4 regions of the Calothrix sp. FACHB-168 genome follow, and region 3 is predicted to be linked to each of the others. Evidence: predicted binding sites of a transcription regulator. Region 3 holds the regulator's gene; each other region holds the start of a gene.
The links. The regulator NtcA, encoded in region 3, controls nitrogen genes in cyanobacteria. The targets are predictions, from matches to a motif close to TNTGTANNNNNNNNTACANA.
Positions count from the first base shown of each region.

Region 1: glnA (type I glutamate--ammonia ligase) is a predicted target of NtcA. The motif match lies at 3,090-3,109, and genes of this name have one in related genera.
Region 2: AACW45_RS09885 (DUF3120 domain-containing protein) is a predicted target of NtcA. The motif match lies at 6,747-6,766, and genes of this name have one in related genera.
Region 4: pirA (arginine synthesis PII-interacting regulator PirA) is a predicted target of NtcA. The motif match lies at 1,718-1,737, and genes of this name have one in related genera.

Region 1 covers NZ_CAWPNJ010000022.1:438-8,033, reverse strand. The annotation lists gene AACW45_RS13955 (ferritin-like domain-containing protein) at 1-649, opposite strand, end outside; gene AACW45_RS13950 (hypothetical protein) at 1,098-1,298, shown strand; gene glnA (type I glutamate--ammonia ligase) at 1,552-2,967, opposite strand; gene apcB (allophycocyanin subunit beta) at 3,325-3,834, shown strand; gene AACW45_RS13935 (hypothetical protein) at 4,112-4,591, opposite strand; partial or broken gene AACW45_RS13930 (WD40 repeat domain-containing protein) at 5,065-7,596, shown strand, end outside.
Region 2 covers NZ_CAWPNJ010000017.1:105,642-113,237, forward strand. The annotation lists gene AACW45_RS09870 (family 10 glycosylhydrolase) at 502-3,348, opposite strand; gene AACW45_RS09875 (TIGR03279 family radical SAM protein) at 3,935-5,257, opposite strand; gene AACW45_RS09880 (undecaprenyl-diphosphate phosphatase) at 5,385-6,350, opposite strand; gene AACW45_RS09885 (DUF3120 domain-containing protein) at 6,769-7,548, shown strand.
Region 3 covers NZ_CAWPNJ010000011.1:78,664-86,259, forward strand. The annotation lists gene AACW45_RS05030 (RNA-guided endonuclease InsQ/TnpB family protein) at 1-391, opposite strand, end outside; gene AACW45_RS05035 (hypothetical protein) at 416-589, shown strand; gene AACW45_RS05040 (SLBB domain-containing protein) at 678-2,141, opposite strand; gene AACW45_RS05045 (ABC transporter ATP-binding protein) at 2,482-3,468, opposite strand; gene hisB (imidazoleglycerol-phosphate dehydratase HisB) at 3,667-4,335, opposite strand; gene fabI (enoyl-ACP reductase FabI) at 4,476-5,252, opposite strand; gene ntcA (global nitrogen regulator NtcA) at 5,634-6,305, shown strand; gene AACW45_RS05065 (DUF3084 domain-containing protein) at 6,774-7,596, shown strand, end outside.
Region 4 covers NZ_CAWPNJ010000096.1:46,530-54,125, forward strand. The annotation lists gene AACW45_RS37245 (DUF1624 domain-containing protein) at 1-1,023, opposite strand, end outside; gene pirA (arginine synthesis PII-interacting regulator PirA) at 1,504-1,659, opposite strand; gene AACW45_RS37255 (SAM hydrolase/SAM-dependent halogenase family protein) at 1,806-2,612, shown strand; gene AACW45_RS37260 (phosphate ABC transporter ATP-binding protein) at 2,897-3,679, opposite strand; gene AACW45_RS37265 (PstS family phosphate ABC transporter substrate-binding protein) at 4,071-5,084, shown strand; gene pstC (phosphate ABC transporter permease subunit PstC) at 5,221-6,135, shown strand; gene pstA (phosphate ABC transporter permease PstA) at 6,207-7,133, shown strand; gene pstB (phosphate ABC transporter ATP-binding protein PstB) at 7,127-7,596, shown strand, end outside.

The DNA of each region.
Region 1 (7,596 bases), on a different contig from region 3:
AGGTAATATCCATCCCGGACTCAAAAGCCGCTTGTTCAATTGCTGCATACTTGCGCTTGGCTTGCTCAACTTTTTGCCGATGTTCTGGGCTTTTGTCTGCTATTTGTGCTAACCAACGATTACCCCAGCGCACATGTCCGGCTTCCTCTGGCAAAATCCTTTCTATGGTTTCGCGAATTTTAAGATTTTCTTCAGTTTGTGGTGCTTGTTTTAATGCATAGATGTGAGCAGAGAAATACTCACAACCACGCTTTTCGGTAATGTTAATTGCTGCTAACCCAGAAATTACAGCGTCTTCTAAGTCAGTTTTGGTATTGAAGTAGTCTCGATCTATGAGGCGATCGAATTCGTCGATATAAGAAGTCCCTGGTGGTTTGCCAATATCTGCCCCTAAATCTACCAGCAAATCTGTCAGCCACATAGCATGACGCGCTTCATCAGCTATATGGTGTGATAAATCCTTAATCAGTTCCTTGGGCTGTCTATCTAGCTGTTCAATTACCTCTGTCAAGTCTTTACAACTGCGTTGTTCGCTGTATCGGTAGCGGTTGAGGATAATTAAATGCAATTCGCGATCGCTTACTACTCTTTTGAGAATATCGCGCGCGCTCATTCCGTTCGGAGATTTTCTGGGATAGATAACTGTCATAGTTTGATTAACTTTTGTTAACTATGTTTTCATCTGCTTTTGATGGTAACTTAGTTACCTTTGATCAAACAGCAGCAATCTGGAGAATCTTACTTTTCAGTAAAATCCCTGCCTTCTAGAGAATCAACTCATCGCCAATTTCCCAGAAATTACGGTTTTGGACTTTCTGAGAATTTCCTCCTCAAATATAAATAACTGTAATAAACCAGCAATTGACCTTAAGACAGGCTTATATCTTTTTTGGAGAACATCCTGAAGCTAGATGCCTATGTACAATAGGCATTTGCGGCTGATGCCATATAGTTTTCTTCCGCGATAAAGTAATATTTATTGTTAAGTTTTGTTGCAAAAAGCTATTTTGTAGCTGTTGTTACAGAATTGTTTGCTATATTAATTAAAGAAAGACGAAACCAATTATTTATAACTAAAAAATAGAGAGGACTAGGTTATGTCTATTGAAGAAAAATCTCGTGCAATTATGGTGCGTCAATATCAAGAAGTTAAGAAACGTCAACAATCGATGCTGATGCGTAGCGCACAAGAACTTGGTCTTCCTGAAGAAATGTCTCATTATTGGAATCCTATTCAAGGTAAAGTAGACCAAGCTTCGCGTACTCTTTATGGCAGCAGCCACGCTGGTATGAGTTAGGTTGCAAGTGTAATTTAGCTGAGTTCAAGGAGAAAAAAATACACCATGACTGATAAATCAGGTGTCTCAGCTTTAATCAAAAACCCCCTTAATTTAAAAGGAGGTTTTGCATCCTGATAACGATTAACTTCAAAAAAAAGCCACCCCTAAGGGTGGCTTAAAAATTAGCAGCAAGAAATATTCAGTTGCAAAAGGTAGAAAACTTATCTCTTCAGCTTTCTTTCCTGATGCCTACTGATGCTAGTTATGAAAATTAGCAATCGTAGTACAGATAAAATTCGTAAGGATGAGGACGTAGTTGTAACTGCTTAACTTCGTTAACTAGCTTGTACTCAATCCAGTTTTGGATAAAGTCTTCTGTGAATACACCAGTATCTGTTAAGAAAGCATGATCGTTTTCCAGCGCTGACAATGCTAAATCTAGAGAACCGGGCGTAGAAGGAATCTTCGCCAGTTCTTCTGGAGATAGTTCATAGATGTTCTTATCTAAAGGTTCGCCGGGATGGATTTTATTTTTGATACCATCAATACCAGCACAAAGCATAGCAGCAAATGCTAAGTAAGGGTTAGAGGTAGCGTCTGGACAACGGAACTCTAAACGCTTGGCTTTGGGGTTATTACCAGACAGAGGAATCCGCACAGAAGCAGAACGGTTACCTTGGGAGTAAGCCAAGTTAACTGGTGCTTCATAACCAGGTACTAGACGCTTGTAAGAGTTGGTGGTGGGGTTGGTGATTCCCAATAATGCTGGTGCGTGTTTGAGGATACCACCGATGTAGTACAGTGCCATGTCGCTCAAACCAGCATATTTATCACCGCCAAATAGGGGTTTACCATCTTTCCAGATAGACTGGTGACAGTGCATACCCGAACCGTTATCACCAAAAATTGGTTTTGGCATAAAGGTGACGGTTTTACCATATTTTCTGGCAACGTTCTTGATGACATATTTGTAGGTCATCAGCCAGTCTGCTGCTTCGATTAGCTTACCAAATCTAAAACCCAGTTCGCATTGACCACCGGTGGCAACTTCGTGGTGCTGCTTTTCAATGGGTACGCCGCAAGCTGCCATTGTTAACAGCATTTCTGTACGGATATCTTGGAAGCTATCAGTGGGCGGTACTGGGAAGTAGCCTTCTTTGAAGCGTGTTTTGTAACCTAAGTTGGGACTTTCCTTTCTACCTGTGTTCCAACGACCTTCTACAGAATCTACATGGTAGTAGCCTTCGTTAGCGGTTTGGTCATAACGGACATCATCAAAAATGAAAAATTCGGCTTCAGGGCCAAAGAAGGCTGTGTCACCAAGTCCGGTAGAAACTAAGTAGTCTACGGCTTTTTGAGCAATTACGCGGGGACAGCGATTATACCATTCGCCTGTGCGAGGTTCTTTAATGCTACAAATTATACTTAGTGTTGGCTCTTTCATGAATGGATCGATCCAGGCAGTGTTTGGATCGAGAACCATTGTCATGTCTGACTCTTCGATGCCTTTCCAACCCCGAATACTGGAACCGTCGAAAGGTACACCATCAGTGAATGAACTCTCATCGATTTGGTTATGGTACACAGTAAGGTGCTGCCATGTCCCCGGTGCATCGATGAATTTCAGATCAATCATCTGAATTTTTTCGTCTTGAATTCTTTTCAAGACTTCTTGTGGGGTTGTCATTGTTACTCCTTCTCTGCCAATTAAATAAACTCAACCTAGAATCTTCAAAGCTTGCTGACCCTGCTGAGATGAACCCAATTGTGACACACCTGGAATATCCTAATGATAGGAGATTAAGAAAATTTGTAGTTTTTGTTACAGTTCTTTTAGTTTCCGAGTTATTTAACCTTTCTGTAACATCTGTACAAAACTCAAACATATCATCTCATAGGGGGCAACTTTGGCATAAAATCCTTAAGTAGCGGATAGATTGTTTTGTGCCGAAATCTATATTGTAATTGGCACAAAAAATGACTGTGCATAAAAACAGCCAAATAAATATCAAACCATAGATAGTATTGATTGGGAGAAACCAGAATGCGCGATGCAGTAACAACTTTAATTAAGAATTATGACGTAGTTGGACGGTATTTTGACCGGAATGCGCTCGACAGCCTTAAATCCTACTTTGATAGTGGTACTGCAAGAATTCAAGCTGCGGGAGCAATCAATTCCAATGCAGCTGCAATTGTCAAGCAGTCTGGTGCTAAATTATTTGAAGAATTGCCAGAGTTGATTCGCCCTAGCGGGAATGCTTATACAACTCGTCGTTATGCTGCTTGTCTGCGGGATTTAGATTACTACTTGCGCTATGCTACATACGCGCTAGTGGCTGGCAATACCAATGTATTGGATGAGCGGGTACTACAAGGATTGCGCGAAACTTACAATTCTTTAGGTGTACCCATCGGCCCCACAGTACGCGGCGTACAAATTATGAAGGATATCGTCAAGGCACAAGTAGCAGCAGCAGGCGTGGCTAATACCGCCTTTGTTGATGAGCCATTTGACCATATCACTCGCGAATTGAGCGAAACCGATATCTAAATCTCTGGGGCGGGCAATTGTCCACCTCTTAATCATATTAATAGCGATCGCTCTTCACAATTTTTGGAGCGATCGCTTTTTTCGTAATACATAAAACTGCGATTAATCCCAAAAATTAAAGCATAAATTAACATTTGCAGACTTGCTAATTAATCTGCTTTTGTCAATGAGCAATTTTGCTGATAAAAAAATATCAATGGGGGTCTTCAATTTAGAATTGTAAAATTTTGAATTCCCCAAGGGTGAAGATGGCAGCGAGGAAAATTAATTACAAAAATTAATAATATTCGATCAGTAATGGCCCTTCGGGAATGAAGCGAGAGGTAAAGTTAGTTTTTTTACCTAAAGCTTTTAAAGCAGCTACAGGGATGGGTGCTTTTAACGGTTTTAACTCTTTGACTTCCCAAAAAATTGCCCAAGTCGGTTTATCTGTTGCAGTCGATGGCGGACGAAACTGAGATTTACCTGCATATCTCCCATTACGCGAATTGCCATGCCCAATATATAAACCTTGCCAAGCAGCTTCTGAGTTTAGCGGTTGATTAACACAGTTAGAAGCGTAGATTAATACTTCTACTTCTTTATCTCCCCGTAATTCATCAGCTTTACGGAAGACTTCAAAAGCCATGCTACCAAAAGCGACTTTAATAGTTTCGTCGCTGAGTTCGTTTTCTAGCTTTTCCATTGTTTCCAATGCAGATAGCAAGTGCATCTCCGGAACAGGTGCCAGAATCGCGAAGGAATTTGTTTTAGCCATGTTCTGTCCCCATATCTTAGCCTTGTCATTATAGTGACGTTTCTGGGAAACGGGCTAATATTTTTGTTGGGAGCATCCCAAATGCGTAAACATATACTTTGTCATTGAGTGCATGATGAAGTGAAGCAATAGAATAGCAACTTAAAAAATTAGAATGTTACCTAGAGCTTGGCAGACTTTAGCTTGCTCGAAAAGATAGAGTTTTTAATTAACTAGATAAATATAAATTAAATATAAAATTTATGTGTATTACTTATTACTTAAAATACACTGTAAAAGCGATCATTAACAAATAATTCCTATAAATAAATTAACTTTTATAATTTCGTATCAGAACAGAAGATTCTTCAATCTTCATTGTAGGCTAGGCGATGCCGATTATATGACAAAGATTTCAGAACTTAAATAAGAATCATCTATTAATCTACTAAGGAAGAATCATCTATTAATCTACTAAGGAAGCTATAAGTTTTATGTTTATTATTGATGATATCATTAGCGAATTAGTGGCTCAGGGCTTGCAAAATTTACAAGATAGAGCCAATCATAGCGAAATAATATTAAAAATTTTGCACAAGGTGGGACTCAAAGGAGATGAACCACCAAATGATTTTGAAGGTGTTTATCGTTATACTTTAGTTGAGTATGGCTTAGGTAAACCAAAAATTATTTTAGAGTTATTTAGGCAAAAAGAAATCGAAGATAACTTTCAACAAGCATTTAACCAAAATAAAAATTTTAATTTTCCCGCATTAGATAACTATATTGCGGGTTATGCTATTGGTGATGAAATTAAACGACAAAATCTTGATTACCAAAGAGAAGTCAGGGAATTTGCTCGTTTATTTATTGAAGTTGCTAAACGAGCTAGAACTACAACAGAAATTTTACAAGACCATAAATTAGATAGTTTACAACTTACGCTAACTCAAATTCGAGAACAGGTTAGCCATCTTAATTTACCAGCAATTCAAGAGCAAATTAACCAATTAGCACAAAGTTATCAGCAATTATTACCACCGTCGCCAGTAGCAAGAGAAACAGAATTAGCAAAAAGTCTGCGTGATTGGTTTAATGCACTGGGTTATAAATTTGAACCAATTGAAATTTTAGAAGCAGAATATTTTGCTTGGGTAATTAATATCCCGAAACGGCGGGGTTATGACCGGATTTTTATTCGGGGTGTAGAGGGAGAAGCAAATATTAATGATGTGAATGCGGTTAAAGCAGGGATAGAACAATATAAAACTGATGAAGGTTGGGTGGTTGCGCCTGGGAGAGTGAGTAAGCTAGCGAGACAGGAAGCGCAAAAAAATCAGAATTTAGGGGTTTATTGTTATACCTTAGATGAATTAATTGAGGCTGATGCTGATTTTGAAGGGTATTTTGTATGGCTAGAGAAGCAAGTTACAGAAAAAGGAATTGATAAATATTATGTGCCTCTGGCTTGTATTAAAGAAGAAGTTGATTTAGCTACTAAGCGGCGTATTGGCATTAGTCACTATGGCAAGTCAGATGGTTGGATTGACCGCTATGTTAATAACTGGTTAGCCGATCCAGTGAAAGAACATTTATCAATTTTAGGGGAATTTGGTACAGGTAAAACTTGGTTTGCGTTTCATTATGCTTGGGAGGCTTTAAAAAAATATCGTCAGGCTAAAGAAGATGGTTCACCTTTACCGCGTATTCCTTTAGTAATTCCTTTGCGGGATTATGCTAAAGCGGTGACAATTGAATCTTTATTTTCTGAGTTCTTTTTTAGGAAACATCAGATTGGTTTGACAAATTATTCGGCTTTTGAGCAGCTAAACCGGATGGGTAAATTATTATTAATTTTTGATGGCTTTGACGAAATGGCTGCAAGGGTAGATCGTCAAGCAATGATTAATAATTTTTGGGAACTTGCTAAGGTAGTTGTTCCAGGTGCCAAAGCGATTTTAACCTGTCGGACAGAACACTTCCCCGAAGCGTTGGAAGGACGTAGATTATTAAATGCTGAATTAAAAGCTTCTACTGCCAATTTAACTGGAGAACCACCGCAATTTGAGGTTTTAGAATTAGAAAAATTGGACGATGAGCAAATTCGACAAGTTATAGCTTTTAAAGCCAAAGCAGAAACCGTTGATTATATTATTCACAATCAACAATTGTTAGATTTGGCGCGTCGTCCGGTGATGATTGATTTAATTATTGAAGCATTACCAGACATTGAAGCGGGAAAACCTGTAGATATTTCTCGTGTTTATCTTTATGCAGTGCGTCACAAGATGGAAAGGGATATTACATCAGCACGCACCTTTACCTCAATGATGCAGAAGTTATATTTCTTATGTGAATTATCTTGGGAAATGCTGTCAACGGAAAGGATGACTCTTAATTATAAAGAGTTTCCCGACCAAATTAGGCGTTGTTTTAGCCAGGAAGTACAGGAACAAAAAGATTTAGACCATTGGCATTATGACATGATGGGGCAAACCATGTTAATTCGGAATGCTGATGGTGATTATTATCCTGCGCATCGGTCTTTATTAGAGTTTTTTGTGGCATATAAATTCGCTAGAGAATTAGGTATTTTAGCAAATGATTTTCGTGACATTGTTGATGATATGCCCTATGACCAGGGTATCAATGATGGTAATTTAACTCAAACCTTTGGCAAAAATCTGTTAGCTAAAGCAGTGTTGGACTTAATGTGGCCCATGTTGTCAGCATCAGCTAATCAACGCCTGTTAGAGGTAGTGAAAGCGACCAAAGGCAAAACCGAACTAGAAGCTGGTTACCTTGGTAGTAATGCAGTGCAGTTACTCATTAAAGGTAATCGTTTTGCTTTAGAAAGACAGGATTTGAGTCAGACAGTGCTTCCAAATGTAGATTTTAGTTCAGTGAGTTTGCACAGTGTTGATTTGACTGGGGCAAATTTACATGAGTCGGTCTTTGCTAAGGTGTTAACTAGGGTTTTAACAGTTGCTTTTAGTCCTGATGGGAAACTCTTGGCGACAGGAGAG
Region 2 (7,596 bases), on a different contig from region 3:
CGAATAATTATCTATTGCAATCTTCTTTCAATTATGAAAAATATCGGTTTTGACTCTTGACTGCTAACAGTCAACGACAATATATGTAATATTTCACAAATCCAGAAACGGATTGCCATAGTAATTTTATGACATGCTGAAGTTAACCATAAAGTATGGTTATCAAGAAAAAAACGCCTGTATTGCTTGATTTCCGAGATAGTCAATTAAATATAAATCTACATACACACAGATAAATACTAGCGTTTGTTCGCGTCGATCGGCAGTAATTGAACCATCAATAATTCAATTGCATCATCAATAGAGAAATCAAGCCCCTACCAATATATTTGTATTTTTTTTACAGAAATTGGTACAGTAAATTCACTGTATAAGTGTAGCCAATTGATATAAGTATGGCAAGGGGCAGGGGGACAAGGAGGACAAGGAGGACAATTGTACAGACAAGGGTTCATCGCGTCTCTGACAATTGACAATTGACAATTGACCATTGACAATTAACTATTTACCAATACGCGATAACATGTGACGTTCGCCGTAACGCAATAGTCTTTCAATAGTTGCTAGGCGATTTTCCCAAACTTTGACTTGATAGGGATTGTCTGTAGCTTCTTGGCGCATCCAGATTCTAAATTGAGATTGGAAACGAGTTAGGGAAGCCTTAGCCGCAATAAATCTACTGGCTGAAGGTGCATCTGCAAGCTGAGTTAATGCTGTTTGTAAACTTTGTGCTTGCTTATTAAATTCAGCAATTTCTGTTGCAGACATGCTTAATTGTTCATTTTGTGACATCATCTGCCATTCTTTTTGTAAGGCGGCGTAACGCACAGCCGCAGTTTGAAAAGGTTGGCGGTGGGGAATGGGTTCGTTAGTTCTCGGTTGTACTTTACCTTGGGTATTACTAAAGACTTGGTGTAATTCATTATTTAAGTTTTCAACCGCAAAGAGTGCATAACCGCTAACTGGTAAATCCCTAACTAATTGCAGCTGATCGAATGCGCCAACTGTGGGTAAGGAAAGTAGGCGAATTCCTGGGACTAGTAAAGTTGCGCCTAATTTGGTAGAGATAATCCAAGGTTGGGCGAGGCGTTGGAAACGTGGGGTATCTAAGGCGTAAGTCATGGGTACAACTAAATCGATATCTCCCTGTCTCGCCCAAACTTCCCAATTTTGTTGAATTTTCTGTACCCGTTCGATTTCTGGTAGGGGAAAGACGGCGACTGAGATGATGAGATTCGATCGCTTTTGGCGTAATTGTTGAGAAACTTGGGCGACAAAGCTATTGACTTGTTCGGTGCGAAATGCTGTCCATTGTTGCCACAAATCGCGATCGCTTGGGGAAATTTTCAACGGATCTACGCCTGTCCGTTGCTGAAACTGCTCTCTAGCAGCTTTACCATAACCGTAAACCCGCCCTGCTGCTGGATCTTGGAAGGGATAGCGAATGTAGTCTAGCTGAATTCCATCGACTTGATAACGAGTAACAATTTCTTCGTAGAGTTTGAGTAAATACTGCCGCAGTTGGGGATTGGCTGGATCGAAAAATGGCTTGGTTTGCCCTGGGGGAATGATGTTACCGCGATTATCGTAATTTGCCCAATCGGGATTAGCTGCTAAAACTGGGCCGAGATAATTAGACGGTTGGTTGAGAATTTGGTTATGGCGTTGATTACCCGCCGCAAATACCCATACCCAAGCGTGTAATTCCATACCTCTGGCGTGAGCTAATTTCACTGCCGAGGCTAACGGGTCCCAACCGCGAACTAAGGGGTTTTGTTGGGGTGCTACTTGGCTGGGATAAATGGGATAACTGGCGTTGAGTGTTTCAAAAAATACAGTGTTAATGCCTGCTTGTGACAGTCGATCAAAAATTTGTGCCAGTCCTTGTTCGCTACCTGCGCGGATAATTGTGCCTCGATCCAACCACACAGAACGGATTTCAGGTTGAGCTAATGGGCGATCGAGGGGAAACTGTTTCCATAACAAAGCTTTGGCTTTCAACCACTGCTGACGGGCTAAAGCGTAGTTTCCTTGGGCGACTAATTGGGGTAAATTTTTGGCGATTTCTCTAGCTTGGGCGATCGCTTGCTCGCTATCGGGAATGGTAACACCAGATCTGCTGGCAATAAAACCCACCCGGTCTACCTTCAATCCTGGGGGGTTACTGGCTGTGCTTTCAGGGTTACCACTGGCGGAAACAACGGCGGCGGCGATATGGGCACTTTGGACGCGCCCAATCAGATTTTCTAACTCTTGCTGTAAGGCGATCGCTTCTCCTCTCCCAATAGGTGCATTAGAATTGGGCACAACATCCAACCTGACTGTGTCTTCTAATTGGTCAATTGCTTCCCGGGAATTTTGGGGGATGACGTTTATTAGGGGTCTAGGTTGGGGCGCAGTGGCGATCGCTCCTGATGTGGGGGGATTATTCGGTGGTGAGGTTTGGGGGCTGGGTGTGGGCGATTTTGGCGTGGTTGGTTGTAAAGCTGTGGGCGATGGCGCTGGTTTAGGGATGACTGGTTGTAAAGCTGCGGGTACTCCTGGTTGGGGATTAGTTTTCAGAGCAACTTCGGCAGAATTAGCGCAGCTAGGTGCGCCACCTTCAACTTTGCGGCTAGCGCTGGGGGGTAATTTTGTATGACGCTGAATCGCCGCTTGTAACCACGCCCGATCTAATTCGGCTGAGGTGACTGTATTCACTCCCCAACGCCAACCTAATAAGGTAGAACGATCGGTTGTAACAACGGCGGCTGGTTTATCTTGAGCATTCCACACTGCGGCTGGTGCGCTCAAGCTTTCGGCGACGAGAACACCGCCATAAACTTTACCAAACAGTCCATCTTGATTGAGCCAATCTTCGGGGAGTTTGGTTTTGGTGGGTTGTAACTGCTGAGTTTGACTGAGGCTAAATCCCCAATAACCGCCTAACAGCGTCCGCAACAATTGTCTTACCCCTGGTGCTGACAAACTCCCCACAGGGCCGCTAGCTATTAAGCGTCCACCTTTACTCATCCATTCTTCTAAGGCGATCGCTTGGGCTGGTGTTAATGTCTCCACATTCGGCAAAAATAACACCCGGCGATCGCCCCAATCTGCCGGACTTCTAACATTATCTAAAGCAATTACACAATATTTCACCCCTGCTGCTTGCAAGCGGTTAGTAATTGTTGACCATTGATTACTATTATCTTGACTATAAACAATACTCAATATAGGTTCTTCATTTGCGGCATTTGCTGGTAAAATGCCCAAACTATTTAATAGTAAAAATTGCAAATTAAAAATGAGGAATCCGGCTTTTTTAATTTTTCGCTGTATATTCTTAAATCGCTCTTCCTGATGCTTCACTCCCCACTCCTCACTTTATTAGTTAGTTATGAACCGTCAACCAGCAACGCTTCAGCTTGGCAGCAATCAAGCGTAGTTGAAACTAAGTAACTAGTAGTTAATAGTTACTTTTTATACTGTTGACGTTTAAATTTTGACCTTAGCAATTTGAGATTTTCGATTTTAGATTTTAGAATATTTAGGTTCCTGCGAAGGCTTTTGTCGAACAAATCCTTGCAGGGGAAAATTTTCGATTTATAGCTGTAGTAGTCTGTCAATTTTATGTTGAGGGGTTGGTAGTGCGGGCAGCGTTCGACTGAGCGCTCACGCCGAAGTCTTGCCCGCGTGAGCGAGACGCTCACACTACAGTCCCTCATTTCAATCCTCACAGACTAGTAGCCAGATAGATTAGGATATTCAGCTAAGATAAAACCCTAACAACAAAAGGCTTTCTAGTCTGTCAACAGTCAAAAGTCTGTAGGGGCGGGTTAACCGAGATTTCCGTTAAAAATCGAAGATATTTGTGAACCCGCCCGTACAACAGTCAACAGCTATAAGATTTAGGCATGTTTCAGCCACAATCCAAAATCGCTGGATTAGTTATCGTTTAAGCAATACAGGTATCGAGCAATTCTGCAATTCCGGCTACAGGAAAGATTTTAGTTCCGAGTTTGCTGGCGACTTCTGCAATACTCATATCATCTAAAAATAACGATTCACCATGTTTTAGCATGACACTTGGCAACAAAATGCCATCACCTAAATCTTGGTCTTGTAAATTTAAAAGTAGATCGTGCCCTGTCAATAAACCTGTAACGCTAATCTGCTGTCCCCAGTAATCGCTAGCTAATGCTCGCATATTTACCTGCAAACCTCTCACAGCATTTAACTGTTGGAGAAGCGGTTGAAATGCTTTTTCTACTGCATTACCAACTACCCAAGTTAATTTTTTATTGGGAGAAATTTCTGACGGTAATGATTGAGCCGCAGCAGTGAATTGCTTAATAAATAACCGAATCGAACCAACACCATTATCAATTTGGGGATATTCTTCATATTCTTCTTCACTAGGCAATTCCTCACCTGCAATTAAAAACCATTCATCAGCTAACCAAACCACACTGGAACCGAACTTCTGCCGCAAGTCAACAGAAAGCGATCGCACTTGGGAAATCACTTCTTGAGCTTTTGCTGGGGTTACCGGGATGAGTTCATCTTCTTGGGGACGAAACTTTGTTAACCCTACTGGTACCACCGCCACGGATGCGATCGTTGGGACTTCACCAGTATAAAATGACGCTAAATCCCTGATTGTGTGTTCCAAATGTATACCATCATTTATACCCGGACAAACGACAACTTGGGCATGAATTTGCAATCTTCTTGCTTGAAACCACTTAAGTTGTGACAAAATTTGCCCAGCGCGGGGATTTTTTAATAATCTAGTTCTAATTTCTGGTTCTGTAGCATGAACCGATACATATAAAGGAGACAGGCGCATTTGTTCAATTCGCTGCCATTCTTTTTCAGGTAAATTAGTCAGAGTTAAATAAGAACCATATAAAAAGCTTAAGCGGTAATCGTCATCTTTAAAATACAAGCTAGAGCGCTTACCCGGTGGTTGTTGATCGATAAAGCAAAATGGGCAGTGGTTATTGCACTGAATTAACCCATCAAATAAAGCCGATTCAAATTCTAGCCCTAAATCATCATCGTAATCTTTTTCAATTTCCAGGTGATGAGTTTTACCAGCAGCATCTAAAACTTCGAGTTCGAGAACTTCATCTGCACATAAATATTGATAATCAATTAAATCGCGGGGACGAGTACCGTTAATTGCAACGATCGCATCTCCCGCTTCAAAGCCAATTTCAGCAGCGATGGAATCTGGTAATACTTTGCTAATTCGGGCGGGATGGATTGTACTCATGAGTTAAGAGTCAAGGATCAAGGATCAGAGACGCGATTAATCGCGTCTGTACTAGGGGTGGGTTTAACTAACATATCTGTTTTTTTGTGAAGATTTCACACAACCCACCCCTACGGACTAGGGACTATTAACTATTTTTCAACAAACCGGCACTAATTGCCCCTAAGATGACGATACCAAATACCAATCGATACCAAATAAACACCCAGGTGCTACGAGTTTTCAGGAAGCGCAGCAAGCCGGCGATCGCAATATAAGAAAAAATCCCCGCCGAAATTACACCTGCAACTAAGGGAATGATTTGATCGTTGCTTAATCCGGCTTCCACAACACTTTTTAACTCAACCAAGCCGGCTAAGGTAATGGCGGGAATACCCAGCAAAAACGAAAACCTGGCGGCGGTTTCCCGTTCTAATCCCATAAATAATCCCCCCGTCAGGGTAGAACCAGAACGGGATACACCAGGAATTAAGGCTAAAGATTGGGCTAAACCCATCAATAAGCCATCTTTCATCCTCAGTTTCTCAAAATTGCGTTCCCGCTTACCGATTTGTTCCGCCAATCCCAATAACAGCGACATCACTATAGAAGCAATGCCAATTGAACCTAAGCTTCTAATGGGAGAATTATCAAAATCAGGAATAAATTTTTTAATTAACAGTCCAAAGAAAATAATCGGTACAGTGCCTAAAATTATTCCTAAAGCCAAGCGTAAGTCATAGTCATGATAATCTTTTAAAGCGATCGCTCTCACCGAACCTTTAACAATCCGTGATAAATCCGGCCAGAAATACCACAGTACCGCCGCAATACTACCCAGTTGAATAATTGCTGTAAAAGCTACCCCCGGATCGCCCCAACCCAGTACCACAGGCACAACTTTTAAATGAGCGGTACTACTAATTGGTAGAAATTCGGTCATTCCTTGGACAAAACCTAAAATAATCGCTTGCAATATATTCATTTGTTGCACCCCTTCACCCACCACTGGGGTAGGCTGGGTGCTGAGAACTTGCAGAGGAAATGCAGCTACCGAGAGGCTAGCAGATAGCGCACTCAACATTAAGAATTTTTGACGTTTCACTAAAGCCATTACGTTACCTGAGATCGCTGAAAATACAACCAATTACACAAATCAACCACCTGGGAAACCTACCAGGATAATCACAAAACACAGTTATAGGGTTATACATTTATCCCCACCAAGACGCGCCATTAATTTAGCACTCTCAAAGAGATTAGCGGTTAATAGCTAGAGTTTCCCTGAATTAGATTAAGTCTTGACGACAATCTTTTAAAGTTTTTGCGATCGCTAATTAATCAATAGTCATTTCTTAGAGACGCGATTAATCGCGTCTCTACAATTTTCATTTGTCCCCCTGCTCCCTGCTCCCTGCCCCTGCCCCTCACCCATTTCTCGCAAAATCATGTATGATAAATATGCCCCAGGGGGGGATTTTTCAGTGTGATATCTTAAGTAAGATAAAGTTTAGTAACAATTATTAAAAACGTTGATTAATAATACATTGTCATCTTACGGTACTTCTACCAACTCTATAGATACTGAGTTACACAGCATTACTCAGGGGCGTAATAGCATCGGTGAGTTAGAAACAACACTCGCGCAATCGCCCAATCTGCCAATTACACCTACTTCCACAAAGCTTTGGCTAGTATTAGCGGCGGCGGTATTTTTGGTATCAGTACCGGTATTTATTGAAGCGCCATTAGTGCGATCGCTTCCCAGTTTGAGTTTAGCGATGACAGGATTGTGGGTATGGCTGAGTTTTACCTTAATGTCACGTTCTGCAACTTATCTTTGGGGCGATTTGTTGTTGGGTTTTAGCTGGAGTTGGCTAGCAGGGGCAATTTATTGGGGATGGTTCCGTTGGGAACCCTTATGGCATTTACCAGTAGAATCTATTGGATTACCCTTTGCTTGTTGGTGTCTGGCGCGAAATTGGCACAAAGTTGGTAGCTGGTTTTATTTAGGTTCTTTATTCGGTACAGTCTTAACGGATGTGTACTTTTATGTAGTAGATTTAATGCCCTATTGGCGTCAAATCATGCGCGTAGAGCCTGAAGCTGTCCCCGCAATTTTACAAACCGCTCTCATCCAAGTACAAACACCTTGGGGACAAACTTGGGCAGGAATTCTAGCTTTGTTACTATTAACCTTGGGAATTTTACCTTTATTCAACCAAAAACGACATTGGTATGCCTTTGGTGGTGCAGTGTTAAGCACCATTTTGGTAGACAGCTTATTTTTGTTAGCAGCAATTTTCGCTTAATCAATTCCTATTAATACCAATTCAATATGAAGATGCATATAATTTAGC
Region 3 (7,596 bases):
CAGAACACTTAGCCAGATAGACTTGTCCATCCTTCCACCGGAAAGCAGACTTGGTAAACTCTGCACTACCGCCGCTACGTTTCTTTTTGAAGTTGGGGTATTTTGCCCTACCCGCAAAGAAATTAGTGAAAGCAGTTTGCAGATGCCTCAAACCTTGTTGCAGTGGTACACAACTAACCTCATTCAAAAACTGGAGGTCTTCAAGTTTTTTCCACTGCGTCAACATAGCAGAAGTTTGAACGTAATCAACCTTCTGTTGTCTCCCATACCAAGCTTCAGTTCTCGCTGCCAAAGCTTTGTTAAACACCAACCGCACACAACCAATTGTCCGGCGCAATATCTGTTCTTGCTCGGCAGTTGGATACACTCTGTAACGGTAGGCTTTTTCCATACTTCACATTTTACCCTTAAATCTGTGAAATGCGTACAACCCGCCATGCACCAAAATTTAATTACTCACTCGTCGCTCAAAGAGTCGTCTGTTACTGCTTTGCAGCAACTAGACTTCATTGTGAAGCTTCTCGCTCGTCCCCATTCCTCTCACCGCCAAACTGCGTTGTGGCGGGAGTCTCCTGGGGGTGCTAGATGATAACGCATAACCTTGACTAGTAAAGTGTTGTTTTTGTTGCCTTCTGGGGGTAGAAATATCAACCAATACCCCCAGTTGCACGCCAGATCTAAAATCCGTTGAATATCGTTCTGAGAATACCCAAAACAGCACCGATAGGATTGAACAATACACCCAAGGTATCACCAGTCCTAGCTGTACCGTTACGGCTGACTACCACCACATCATTATTGCGGAGGATAGGATTAGTTTTTTCGTTAATTCCCTGAGAGAAATCTACTTGTACAACACGCTTAGTTACAGAACCATTGGGGTTAAGGCGAATCAAGTCTACAGCACCGCTTTTTGCTCTTGCATCGTTAAAGCCACCAGCAGCCAATAAAGCCTGATTTAAGGAACTATTCGGTTTGAGTTCCACAGCGCCTGGTTTTTTCACTTCACCAACCACACCCACTTGAATGCTGGTAGGAGATAAAGTAGTACTAGCTAATTGAGTCGCTTCTGCTGGGTTAATTTCGGTGGCTGTGGGTACAACAATTGTGTCACCATCTTGGACAATCACATCTTGATTGACATCACCACTCTGTAATAATTGCCAGAGATTAACATCTATAGTTTGTTCTGAGCCAGTTCTGGTAGGACGGCGTAGCTTGAGACTGCGAATATCAGCTTGTGCTGTAATCCCCCCAGCCAGTTGAATCGCTCTAGTTAAAGTGGGTAAACCAGTACCAGCTGCTCCCCCTTCTCCCCCTGTGGTGGAACCTGGTGTCACCATATAAGATCCAGGACGGTTAACTTCACCAATAATAGCAACTGTGCGTGGTCTGCTAGGATCGGCGGCAAAGTTAGCGGCAAACAAATTGCGTGCTTCTGCTACGTTAAAGGTAGCGGCTGTGGGCACAACAATTGTGTCTCCATCCCGCAAGGTAATATCTTGACCGATTCTACCTGTTTGAATCAGCTCTTTCAAATTCAGGGTGACTGTTTGCTCGCCATTGCGTCCTAACTTCCGGCGCAATTGCACTTGAGTGACATCTGCTGCTAATGTCACCCCTTGAGCTGTGGTTAGGGCTGCTAATACAGTTGGATATTGAACACCAGGATTATTTCCCGCGCCTCCCTGTAAACTGAGAGTGTAAGCACCTGGGCGCGTTACTTCTCCCGCCACAAAAATATTAATCGGCCGAGGTGACAACAGGTTTACAGAAATCAGGGGACGTTTCAAATAGCGGCTGTATCTTTGAGAAATTTCGTCAGCAGCTTGTTCGGTAGTTAGCCCTAGAACTGAAACACTACCAATTAAAGGTAAATTAATCGAGCCACCAGGAGGAATTTGGTATTCCCCAGTATATTCTGGTACTTCAAACACGTTTACACGGATGAGGTCGCCCCCACCTAATGTATAGTTTGTATCTATAGATGCTGATGCTGCTGGTGTTGTTGTCGGTGGAATCTGTGATACTGGTTGTCGCTGAGCTAGGCTGGCAGATGGCGCAGCAACATTGACAGCCGTTAAAAAGACCACACCCAGACTTGATTGGATGAGGATTTTCAGCAAACCTGTATTAAGCATATTTACCCGATATTCTGAAACTACAATTGCTAAAGTACTGACTAAACATTCTAATCGTGACTATACTGAATTATTCAAGCTCTCTAACATTTTTATTTTCTTAGAAAAACTTGACCTTCCGGAGCAGTATTTATTTAGCAGGTTTAAAATTTTTATAAAGTTCATTTAAACCTAAAGTCACTTAAATTGAGGAATCTTGTCAATATCCTCATGATTTAAGTGACTTTTTGCGTCGGGATAGAAATTAATGTTGTTGGCTGATGTGATTTTCAGGGAAATTTAAACGCGGAGGTACGCAGAGAATCAGGTAAAAGTTAATGAAATGTTTTTGTCAGTGAAATTATTTAAGAGAATGATTTTTTTGTTGAATTTGTTGGATAAAGAACTCTTCTAAGGAAGGACGAGACAAATTCATAGCCAGGATTTGAGCGCCTGTCATGCGGAGGTTGGTGAGAAAATCGTAGTAATTATCTTGTGGTAATATACCTTGCCAAGAATTATCAGCTTTAAAGGTTATGTTGGGTATCCATTGTTGAAGAAATTCGACATCGCCGCCTTCACCTTTGATGTGATAGGCAGTGGAATTACCTAAAAGTTCTGAGAAGGAACCAGTGCAAATTAGTTCCCCTTGAGAAAGAATGGCGACGCGATCGCAAATTTGTTCTACTTCACTGAGGATATGGCTATTGAAAAAAATTGTCTTCCCTTCAGCTTTCAATTTTAAGATAATTTCCCGCATTTGGTAGCGTCCCATCGGATCGAGACCAGACATCGGTTCATCCAAAAATATTAACTTGGGATCGTTAATTAATGCCTGTGCCATGCCCACACGCTGTAACATTCCTTTAGAATAGCGACGCATTTGTTTTTTACGCGCATCGGCTAAAGATAACCCGACTAATTCTAATAGTTCAGGAATGCGTTGACGTTGGATATTTTGGGGAATTTGAAATAGTCCGGCTGCTAACTGCAAAAATTCCCAGCCTGTGAGATAGTCATATAAATAAGGATTTTCCGGCAGATAACCAATATATTGCTTCACACTGCGATCGCCCAGTGGTTTACCCAGCAATAACCCCCGCCCAGAAGTGGGACGGATAATTCCTAGTAATAGTTTTAACAAAGTTGTTTTACCAGCACCATTAGGCCCCAATAAGCCAAAAGTTTCTCCTGGGTAAACAATCAAAGAGCAACTTTTGAGCGATAGAACTTTTTGCTGCATCCAAAAGCCAGTACGGTAGACCTTACGCAACTCTGAAGTTAATACTACTGGTGGAGTATCGGGAGTATTCAATCGAGAATCAGAAACATCTACAACAGACTTCATCTCCGTTCTATGCACCTTATGGCTGTAACTTTTTATCCAATTACAGGTTACCCATTGGGGAGCAAGAAATAACATTGGGGCATGGGGCATGGGGCATGGGGCATGGGGCATTGGGCATGGGGCATTGGGCATTGGTCAACAGTCAACAGTCAACAGTCAACAGTCAAAAGCAATTCATGCCTCCCCCATCCCCCTAATTCACAACACGCCTTTAGAACTGGGAATCATCCCCCCACGCCGGGGATCGATTTCTACGGCGATGCGCATGGCTCTGGCAAAAGCTTTGAATGTGGCTTCAATAATGTGATGGGAATTAATGCCATCTAGTTGACGAATATGTAGTGTCAATTGGCTGTGGTTGACTATTGCTACAAAAAATTCCCGTACTAGTTGGGTATCATAGGTTCCCACTCGCTCCGTAGGAATCTGTAGACCATAACTTAGATGAGGTCTGCCAGAAAAATCCAATGCTACCTGTACTAAAGCTTCATCCAATGGGGCGAGGAAATTACCAAAGCGGATAATGCCTTTGCGATCGCCTAGTGCTTTACTCAAGGCTTGCCCTAAGGTAATACCCACATCTTCGTTGGTGTGGTGATCGTCAATTTCCCAGTCTCCCTTGGCTTGGACATCTAAGTCAATTAAACCGTGGGAAGCAATTTGATGCAGCATGTGATCTAAAAAGGGAATACCCGTTGCTGCCTTGCAGATTCCTGTACCATCAAGGTTAACCGTAACTTGCACATCGGTTTCGCCTGTAGTGCGATGAACAGAGGCAATTCTGGGACTGGTAAGAGATTGTTCGTATTGAGAAATATTAACTTGACGTTGGACTAAGTCCTGACTGGAAGTATCGCTGATTTGCATAACTAATGAGAGGGATATGGAGGACAAGGGAGACAAGGAGGACAAGGAATTTTAGATTTTAGATTTGTGATTTTGGATTCCAATCTAAAATCCAAAATCCAAAATCCAAAATTGTTTCAATGCCCCATGCCCAAAACTAACTACATTCCCATAATTTCATATCCAGCATCGACATATATGACTTGTCCGGTAATGCCGCTAGACAAATCGCTGCAAAGGAAGGCTGCTGTATTTCCTACTTCTACTTGGGTGACTGTACGTCGTAGGGGGGCAACTTGCTCTACATGATGAATCATATCTAAAATGCCGCCTACAGCACTAGAGGCTAAGGTGCGGATGGGGCCAGCAGAGATAGCATTGACGCGAATATTTTGCGGGCCGAGTTCCGTTGCTAGGTAACGCACGCTGGCTTCTAAACCGGCTTTGGCAACGCCCATCACGTTATAGTTAGGCACTGCCCTGACGCTACCCAAATATGAAAGTGTGAGGATACTGCCGCCTTCTGTCATTAAGGGCTTGGCTGCACCACTTAATTGTACGAGGGAGTATGTACTAACCTGCAATGCTGTGTTGAAGCCTGCCCGCGATGTTTGGCTAAAATCTCCGCTTAAATCGTCTTTATTGGCAAAAGCCAGACAATGAATTAAAATATCTAGTTTTCCCCACTGACTGCGGATAGTTTCAAAGGTAGACTGAATCTGTTCGTCGTTTTGGACATCACATGGCAAAAATAAGCTGGGGTTGAGAGGTTCTACCAACTCGGCAACTTTTTTCTCCATTTTGCCGCGCTCATCTGGTAAATAGGTAATACCTAAGTTTGCGCCTGCTTTGTGCAGTTGTTGAGCTATTCCCCAGGCTATTGAGCGGTTGTTGGCAATACCTGTAACCAGAGCGTTTTTTCCAGTCAGATCCAGCATATAACTTTTTTAAAGTAAACAATCATGCTAGAGCATACTAGAATCTGAGGTTACTTTGACTTGGTTTTCCAGAGGATTTGTGAAAATGATTATTAGTACGAGTGTTTAATAGTTATAAAATGATTGTTTATTTCTTAATAAATTCTCAAGATATCTTGATTTTACCTTTAATAAACCTTTGAATTAAGCTATTACAAGGGGCTTTTCAAAAAGTTCTCGCTAAAAATATCAATAATTATGTATCATTATAAACAAATAGCTAGGAAATAAGGATTTGGAGTATAGGAAAGTACAAAAAGGTTGACGGTGCTTTATTGATTTTTCAGGTGTATTCTTAGGTAATCAGTTTTTGTTTTTCCGGCATTGGGTAGGGGAAGGGAGATGATCGTGACACAAGATAAAGCCCTAGCAAATGTTTTTCGTCAGATGGCAACTGGAGCGTTTCCTCCGGTTGTCGAAACGTTTGAACGCAATAAAACGATCTTTTTTCCTGGCGATCCTGCTGAACGAGTTTATTTTCTATTAAAAGGTGCAGTGAAGCTTTCTAGGGTGTATGAAGCAGGAGAGGAAATAACAGTAGCATTGCTGCGGGAAAATAGTGTTTTTGGCGTGCTGTCATTACTGACGGGAAACAAGTCGGATAGATTTTACCATGCCGTTGCATTTACGCCTGTAGAATTACTGTCAGCGCCAATTGAACAGGTAGAGCAAGCACTCAAGGAAAATCCAGAATTATCAATGTTAATGCTGCGAGGTCTGTCTTCGCGAATTTTACAAACAGAGATGATGATTGAAACTCTTGCACACCGAGATATGGGTTCTAGGTTAGTAAGTTTTTTATTAATTCTCTGTCGAGATTTTGGCGTTCCTTGCGCTGATGGGATCACAATTGATCTGAAGTTATCTCATCAGGCGATCGCGGAAGCAATTGGTTCTACTCGCGTCACCGTCACTCGGTTACTGGGAGATTTACGTGAGAAAAAGATGATTTCAATCCACAAGAAAAAGATTACTGTGCATAAACCGGTGACTTTAAGTAGACAATTCACTTAAAAGCAATTGGGATAAGTAGAGATGACAAGTGTTGTGTTTTTGGGGTAACACCAATCCTAGAGTTCGCTCCCAAAATTGATAAAATACTCCATTACCAACACAACCCTTGATATTGTCAGCAGTTAGTTGCACATTCAGCTATTCTGCTTTTAAGTTGCACAATCTATCGTCAAGGCTGTTGACTGTTGACCGTTGACCGTTGACCGTTGACAGTTAACAGCCCCGATCAGTATTTATGCAATTTAGACGCGCATTAGCTTATCTCTATCGCGCCACGCCACTTGCTTTTTTGTGGAACGCAAAATGACCGCAGGGCTACTCTCAAAGGGGTGGCGCATCAAATTAGACCAAAAACAACTAACAAATGACAAGCCAAGCCAGTAAATTCAGTGATTGTCAATCTCTAATTCCCCACAAAAAATGTTTGAAAGTAGTAGGCTGTATCTGGAAGCATTTCGGTAGCTGAAGATGACCACCGGGTACATCCTCATTGCAGCAATTTTATTCTTGGGGGGTATGCTTGCCACTTTGGGCGATCGCATTGGTACCAGAGTTGGCAAAGCACGCCTCTCTCTGTTTAAGCTACGTCCCAAAAATACGGCGGTACTAGTGACCATTTTTACTGGCACTTTAATTTCCGCCTCAACTTTAGCAATTTTATTTGCTGCGGATGAAGGATTGCGTAAAGGGGTCTTTGAGTTAGAAGATATTCAAAAAGACTTAAGAAATAAACGCGAACAATTAAAAACCGCAGAAACGCAAAAAAGTCAAGTAGAAGGGGAGTTAAACCAAGCAAGAAAAGAACAAGCGCAGGCGCAAAAAGACTTACAAGCAATTAATCAGTCCTTACAGGCGGCGAATGCCAAACAACAGGCGACTCAAGCCCAACTCAACCGCACTTTGACTCAACAAGCCCAAACGCAAAATCAGTTACAACGGACTCAAAATCAATTAGGTCAAGTTGTCGCCCAATATCAAAAAGCAATCAGCGAATTGCAAAGCGTTTATGACGAGAAAAAGAGTTTATTAGCAGAAATTGAACAACGCAAGATAGAACGTCAAAGGCTGTACGCTGAAGCCAAAAAAGCCATTGATGAAGCGAAAAAAGCCATTGAAAACCGCGATCGCGAATTAGCCAATCGCCAAGAAGCCATTGAACAGCGAGATCAAAAAATCTCCCAACTGGATCAACTAATTCAAAAGCGCAATCGGGAAGTAGCCGCGCGGGAACAAGTGATTACCATGCGGGAATCACGACTCAAGGAATTGGAAAAGCAACAAAACTATCTAG
Region 4 (7,596 bases), on a different contig from region 3:
ATATTTGGGTAAGGCTAGCAAAATGGCAGAAAAATGTATCAACCAAAGATGAATAATGTAAAAGAATAATGGCACCCTCCCCAAAATAATCAGAGGTTTGAGAAATGATAAATTTTGCTTTTCAAATATATAAAGTAGTAAAAAAGCTATCCCCAGTGTAATTAATAAATAAGCTAATGATGGGGGATATTTATTACAATTGATAAATGATAATATGGTTTTCAAAAATGTAGATTGAACTAACCAAGGTTGTGGATCGCCATAAATATTTATCCCTCTGATAACTACAAAGCTAAAAATTAAACCCCAACCCAAATTTTGTAACCAACGGAGACGTTGAGTCTTTGGTTTAGTCATCACATATCCAAAGGCATAGCCACATACCATTACTCCAACCCAAGGGATAAGTGGATAAACCAAGAAAAAGCGAATTCCTGATGTCGATATAAACATTGTCCGCTCGTGAAGAAATGACCAAATCCAGCCAAAATTTCCTAGTTGTTTAGCTTGCACACTATCAAGCAAATTATGTCCAATAATCAGTAGGACTCCAAATATAGCTATATTTCTCATGGGGAACTGAATTAGTAGGGCTAAAACAACCATAGACCAGCCAATTGCCCATAGTACTCCTGCCGTAAAAATACCAGGAGAAAATGTCCATGCCAAACTAACTACACTTAATTCCAAAAATATTAGCCAAAATCCCCTTATCAATAAAAAACGAGCTAGCTCTTGCTTTGTTTTTCCTCTTTTTAAGGAAAGATAAGCAGCCACACCTGCAAGGAAAATAAATGAAGGGGCACATAAATGGGTAATCCATCTCGTCAAAAATAGAAGAATATTTGATTTTTCTATATCTAACGCATCAAAACGAACATTAGAAAAAAAATCTCTGGTATGGTCTAATGTCATCAAAACCATCACCAAACCACGTAGTAAATCTATTGATACGAGGCGTTTAGTTTTGAGTTGATCGTCATTTTTATGGTCATTATTAGAAGCATTTGAATATATATCCATAATTACAACTTACCCTGAAGATGCGCCAGTGTGTGGAATGCTAACTAGTGATTAGACAGAATTTTTTTGGATATGGTTTTTTTGTATGTCTCCTCGGAAAGGTTAAATTTATGCCTTCTGTAGAATCAACGCAACTACCGACGGCATTTATGCAAATTTGTAAATAAGTTATATTTCTTTACCAAGCCCTTGGGGCAGGGAATAGGGAACAGTGAAAAACCTGCCCGAATACTGGGTTTAGAGCGGCCTAAATTTATTTATGAAAACAGATAAAAAAGCTATATTTTTGGCGGTAATAATTTATTTTTGATTGTTATTTGATTTTTTTAGTATATTTCTGAATTGGTTGTGAGTGTAGTTTATTTATGTTACTTCTTGAAGTGCGGAATATGGGATTATATGGATTGTCCCATGCCCTATACAAAACAAAACCCGCAGATGCGGGTGGGTATACAGAAACTATACAGATAAAAAGTTGATTTAGCCAAAGTAACGCATTTCCGCTTCTAATTGCCGAACTAGAGTTTCATCACCTTTGGATCTAGCTACTTGCAAGCGGCGCTCAATATCGCGTTGAATATTTTGTTTGTGGGCTTCTTTGGCTCTGTTAGCAGCTTGTAGTCTATTTGTATTCATAATGATTACCTGGTTAAGTTTTCATTTTTTTATTTCGTTTCCCTAATATAGCACAAATTTCGTAGCGTTTGTTACAGAAATAATTACTTTTTTCCATGTGTATAGATATACGTCAACCATGACCATAGACCGAGCAATCATCTCTGATGTATCTTCACCGCAGCAAGAAACCCAGTATTGTGACGTTATTGAGCGATTTTGGCGATCGCGATATTTATGTAGGAGTGATGAAAGGAGCGATCGCGCAAATCAACCCCAACCTCAAAGTCATCGATTTAACCCACCAGATTCCGCCGCAAAATATTGCTGCTGCTAGGTTTTGTTTAATGAATGCTTATCCTTATTTTCCAGCAGGGACAGTACATATAGCGGTAGTAGATCCCGGTGTGGGCAGTAGTCGTAGAGCGATCGCGCTACAATGTGCTGGGGGATTTTTGGTAGGGCCGGATAATGGGCTATTTAGTGGCGTACTCAGTCAAAATATAGCGATCGCCGCCGTTGAGTTAACAAATTTTAACTATTGGCGCAATTCCCAACCAAGTAACACATTTCACGGGAGAGATATTTTTGCACCGGTGGGAGCTAATTTAGCTAATGGTGTACCAATTCAAGAATTAGGAACAGCTATCGATCCCGCAACCTTGGTACAGCTTAATATTGGTGAATGTCAGCAAACGGCTAGTGGTTTCTTGGGTATTATTCAATATATTGACCATTTTGGTAACTTAGTGAGTAACATTCCGGGGAGTTACGTACAAGGGAAAAGCTGGTATGTGCAAGTAGGCGATCTGACTATCCCAGGTGGTGAAACATATAGTAATGTGGGGATAGGAGAAGCGATCGCTTTAGTAGAGAGCAATGGCTGGGTAGAAATCGCCATTAATAACGGAAACGCACATTTACAATTACAGGTAAACTTGCAAGATAGTCTAGAAGTCATTAATTATTTTTGAGGGGTTCGTAGTTGCGATTTATCGCTTAAATAAAGGGCTAAAGCCCAACAAAGCCCCCAAATGTTGGCTTACCCTGCGGGAAACCCGTCCAACGCAGTAGCTCGCCAACCTACGCAGGTTAAGGTTTTTGGGCTTAACCGAGCAGTATTTGAACGGCTAAAATAATTCATACTGTGATTACGCTAAGTGTAAAGCATTCTCTTAAGGGCATAGCTTGGCTTGGCGGGCAGCTTCTTGCAGAAAAGCCGTGAGCGAAGGGCTAACTACGATGAATAAGAAAGCACTTAATTCATACGTGGTAAAACGTAATCGCGGGTGCGGTAATCTGAGGGATTAGAAAAGAGTTTATAGGTACTACCAAATTCAACTAGCTTACTAGTTTGATTGTCATTAAGACAAAAGAAAGCTGTAAAATCTGATAAGCGAGTGATTTGCCGCATATTATGGCTAACAATCACAATTGTGTAAGTAGAGCGTAAACTTTGAATTAACTCTTCAACTTTCGTACTAGCAATGGGATCGAGGCCAAAACAAGGTTCATCCATTAACAGAACTTTTGGCTTGACGGCTAAAGCACGTGCAATACACAATCTTTGTTGTTGTCCGCCAGAAAGATCCAAAGCTGATTTGTGCAGTTTATTTTTGACTTCATCCCAAAGATTAGCGCTTTTAATAGCCGACTCAATTATTTCATCTAATTCTGCTTTTGGTCGCCATCCTACAAGTTTCACCCCATAAGCAACATTATCATATACGCTCATAGGAAAGAGATTTGGTTTTGGCAATACCATACTAATTTGGCGACGTACTCGATTTAAGTTAACACGACGCTCATAAATATTTTGACCAAAAAATTCTACTTTACCTTGAATACGTACTTCTTCTGCTTCTAGTTCGTTCATGCGATTAAGAGACTTGAGAAAAGTCGATTTACCGCAATTAGTAGGGCCAATAATTGCAGTGACTCTGTCTTGGTAAATATCTAGCGATATATCTTCAAGTATCTTTTTAGTATCGTAATAAAAACTAAAATTGCTGACTCTGATGGCTGGTACTAATTTACTCATCATCGCGAATATTTGATAGCAAAACTGACTGGGCAGGACAGTTAGAATTCATTTCTATATGAAATTATTTCTACTCTTTTATTGGCAAACCATTTGTAAAGTATTTGTAAATTTACCGATGGGTTTATGAGACATAGTTAAATCATTAAATGCATTAATTGCATTTAGCACTTAAAGAAAAAATTTAGCTTTTAACAAAGAATTATTTTACTAACGATTACAACTTACCCTCCATATAACCACTGGTTAACTTTTATATTACCTGAGTAAGTCAAATTTCAGGCAGTGAACAATTAACAAATATGTTCACAATTTTTTAACTTCAGACAATTATTGTCATTTGATAGCGATTCGACGGCAATCTAAGGTCTGATAAATTAGGAGCATCCTGGTGAACAAGATAAACTCTAAGCTTAACAGCTTGACGGTATTAGGTGTAACTTCAGTAGTAGCTGCCACTTTTGGATTAACAATGTCTGCGGTTCAATCCCAAGGTGTGAAAACAATTCAAATAGATGGTTCTAGTACTGTTTTTCCGATTACGGAAGCAGTAGCAGAGGATTTTCAAAAAGCTCAAAGCGGTAGAGTCAGAGTTACTGTGGGTGTTTCTGGTACTGGCGGTGGCTTTAAAAAGTTCTGTCGTGGTGAAACAGATATATCTAATGCTTCTCGTCCTATCCTGCAAAAAGAAATCAGCGATTGTAAAGCAAATGGCGTTCGTTACGTAGAATTGCCAGTAGCATATGATGCTTTAACAGTTGTGGTTAACCCGCAAAACACCTGGGCAAAGAATCTAACAATTGCTGAACTTAAGAAGGTATGGGAACCTGGGGCGCAAGGTAAGGTGAATAACTGGAGTCAAGTACGTTCTGGATTCCCCAATGCACCACTGAAGTTATTTGGCCCTGGGACTAATTCTGGTACCTTTGACTACTTTACTGAAGCGGTGGTTGGTAAAGCTAAATCTAGTCGGGGTGATTTTACCGCCAGTGAAGATGACAACGTTCTGGTACAGGGCGTTTCTCGTGATAAAAATGCCCTTGGCTATTTTGGTTATGCATATTATGCAGAAAATAGCAAACGGCTCAAAGCTGTAGCTATTAACGGGGTATTACCATCAGAAGCTACAGTTAAAAATGGCAGTTATAATCCTTTATCTCGCCCTCTGTTTATTTATGTCAGTTCCAAATCTATTGATAAACCAGAGGTGAAGCAGTTTGTGCAATTTTATTTGCGCAACGCTGGTAAGTTAGCGAAAGAAGTTAGATATGTGTCGCTACCAGGTTCAGCTTATACTACAGCGCAAAGCCATTTCAATAAAAAGAGATTTGGCAGTGTATTTGGTGGTCAAGAAGCGGTTGGTTTAAAGATTGATGAACTGTTGCGTCGTGACGCTAAAGAATAAACACAGTTTCCCAGGTTCTGAATTTTGAATTGGTTCAAATTCAAGAGTGATTTAAGGGAGGTTTTCGCCTCTCTTTGTCTTATCTCTTGATATTAATTGAAGTTAATTTTTGCAAGAGCGATCGCTATCCTGTAACATGATTGGTGCTAAACCAACTCGACTTTCTCCCAAAGTATTACGTAATCTTCGAGAACGGGCGATTGAGTTTGTCTTATTTCTCGCAGCATTATCTTCTGTGGCGACTACAATAGCGATTGTCGCTATTTTGGTTTACGAATCCATACTGTTTTTTCAGAAAGTACCTATTTGGGAATTTCTCACAGATACTCAATGGACGCCTTTGTTTGATGACAAGCACTATGGTATTTGGCCTTTGGTATCTGGAACTTTAGTGACTACGGTAGTTGCCTTAATAGTAGCAATCCCACTAGGAACAATTATTGCTATTTATCTGAGCGAATTTGCACCACCGTTAGTCAGAGAAGTTATCAAACCAGTTTTAGAATTATTGGCGGGAATTCCTACAGTAGTGTATGGCTATTTTGCCTTACTATTTGTGACGCCTTTATTACAGGTAATATTCCCTGAATTACCTGGGTTTAATATGCTGAGTGCGGGTTTAGTCATTGGGATTATGATTATTCCCTATGTTAGCTCGTTGAGTGAAGATGCGATGCGAGCAGTACCGGCACATCTGCGGGAAGGTTCCTATGCAACTGGTGCTACCCGCTTGCAAACAGCTTTACGAGTTGTAGTCCCCGCATCGATTTCGGGGATATCAGCAGCTTATATTTTGGGGATTTCTCGCGCTGTAGGTGAAACGATGATAGTCGCGATCGCAGCTGGCGGTCAACCCAACCTCACCCTTAACCCAATGGAACCAGCTGCAACTATGACAGCTTATATTGTCGCTGTCAGTTTAGGCGATTTACCACATGGAAGTTTGGAATACGAAACTATCTTTGCTGTGGGATTATCTCTGGTGCTGATGACTTTGGTATTTAATATCATTGGTCATTTTCTGGCGAAGCGTTATCGCGAGATTTATTGAGAGACGTGATGAATCGGTTGTTAGAGACGCGATGAATCGCGTCTGTACAATACTTAATTAAGAATTTCGTTATGGCGACCACTCAAAATATGCGGCATATCCGCGCTGTTATCAACCGCAATAAGCTATCTGAATATATTTTTGGTATTGTTGGTTTGTTGTCAATGTTGGTGGGAATTATTACTTTATTCGCATTAATATTTGACTTATTTAGTGATGGATTGCCGCGACTTTCTTGGGAATTTTTCACTTCATTTCCTAGCCGGAGGGCAGCAAATGCGGGGATTCTTTCGGCTTGGGTAGGCTCGATTTTAGTCATGCTAGTGACGGCATCAGCAGCAATTCCTATTGGGATAGCGTCAGGAATTTATTTAGAAGAATATGCCCGCAAAAATTGGCTGGCTGATTTTATCGAAATTAATGTCACTAATTTAGCTGGCGTTCCTTCAATAATTTATGGTCTTTTAGCTCTGGGTTTATTTGTTTATGGCTTAAATTTAGGCTCTAGTATAGTCACGGCAGGATTAACATTAGCGCTTTTAGTTTTACCTGTGGTTATTGTCACCACTCGTGAATCTTTACGGGCAATTCCTAATAGTATTCGCGAAGCTGCTTATGCTACTGGCGCTTCTAAATGGCAAATGATTTGGGATCATGTTTTACCTTATGCAACTGGTAGCATTCTCACAGGAATTATTGTCGCTTTAGCGCGGGCGATTGGGGAAACTGCACCGCTTATAACTATTGGCGCACTAAATTTTATTGCCTTTCTCCCAGATTCACCAATTAAAAGTGAATTTCCGTTTATTTCTTTGGCTTGGTTATCATCAGCTTTTACTGTAATCCCAATTCAAATGTTTGATTGGGTATCTCGTCCGCAAGAAGCATTTCAAGCGAATGCTGCTGCTGCTGGGATTGTGTTGATAACCATGACTTTGGCTATGAATGCTGTAGCTATTTATCTCCGCTATCGTTTACGCAAAACAATCAAATGGTAGAAAAAACATCTTCAACTGTAGAAACTGTAGAGAAGCCGATTAAGGCTGCGGTTAATTATCTGAATTTTTACTATGCTGGTAAAGTCCACGCTTTGAAAGATATTAATCTCCCTATTGCTGAGAAACAAGTAACAGCATTAATTGGCCCTTCGGGATGTGGTAAAACTACTTTGTTACGTTGTTTCAATCGGATGCATGACCTTTATCCGGGAAATCGTTATCGGGGAGAAATTAATTTAGCACCGGATGGGATTAATTTGTTAAGTAATAAAGTCGATCCCATTGAAGTGCGAATGCGGATTAGTATGGTATTTCAAAGACCGAATCCTTTTCCGAAATCGATTTATGAAAATGTGGCTTACGGTTTGCGGGTAAGAGGTGAAAAAAAACGCCGGGTTATTGATGAGAAAGTTGAAAAGGCTCTGCGCGGTGCTGCTTTGTGGGATGAAGTTAAAGATAGATT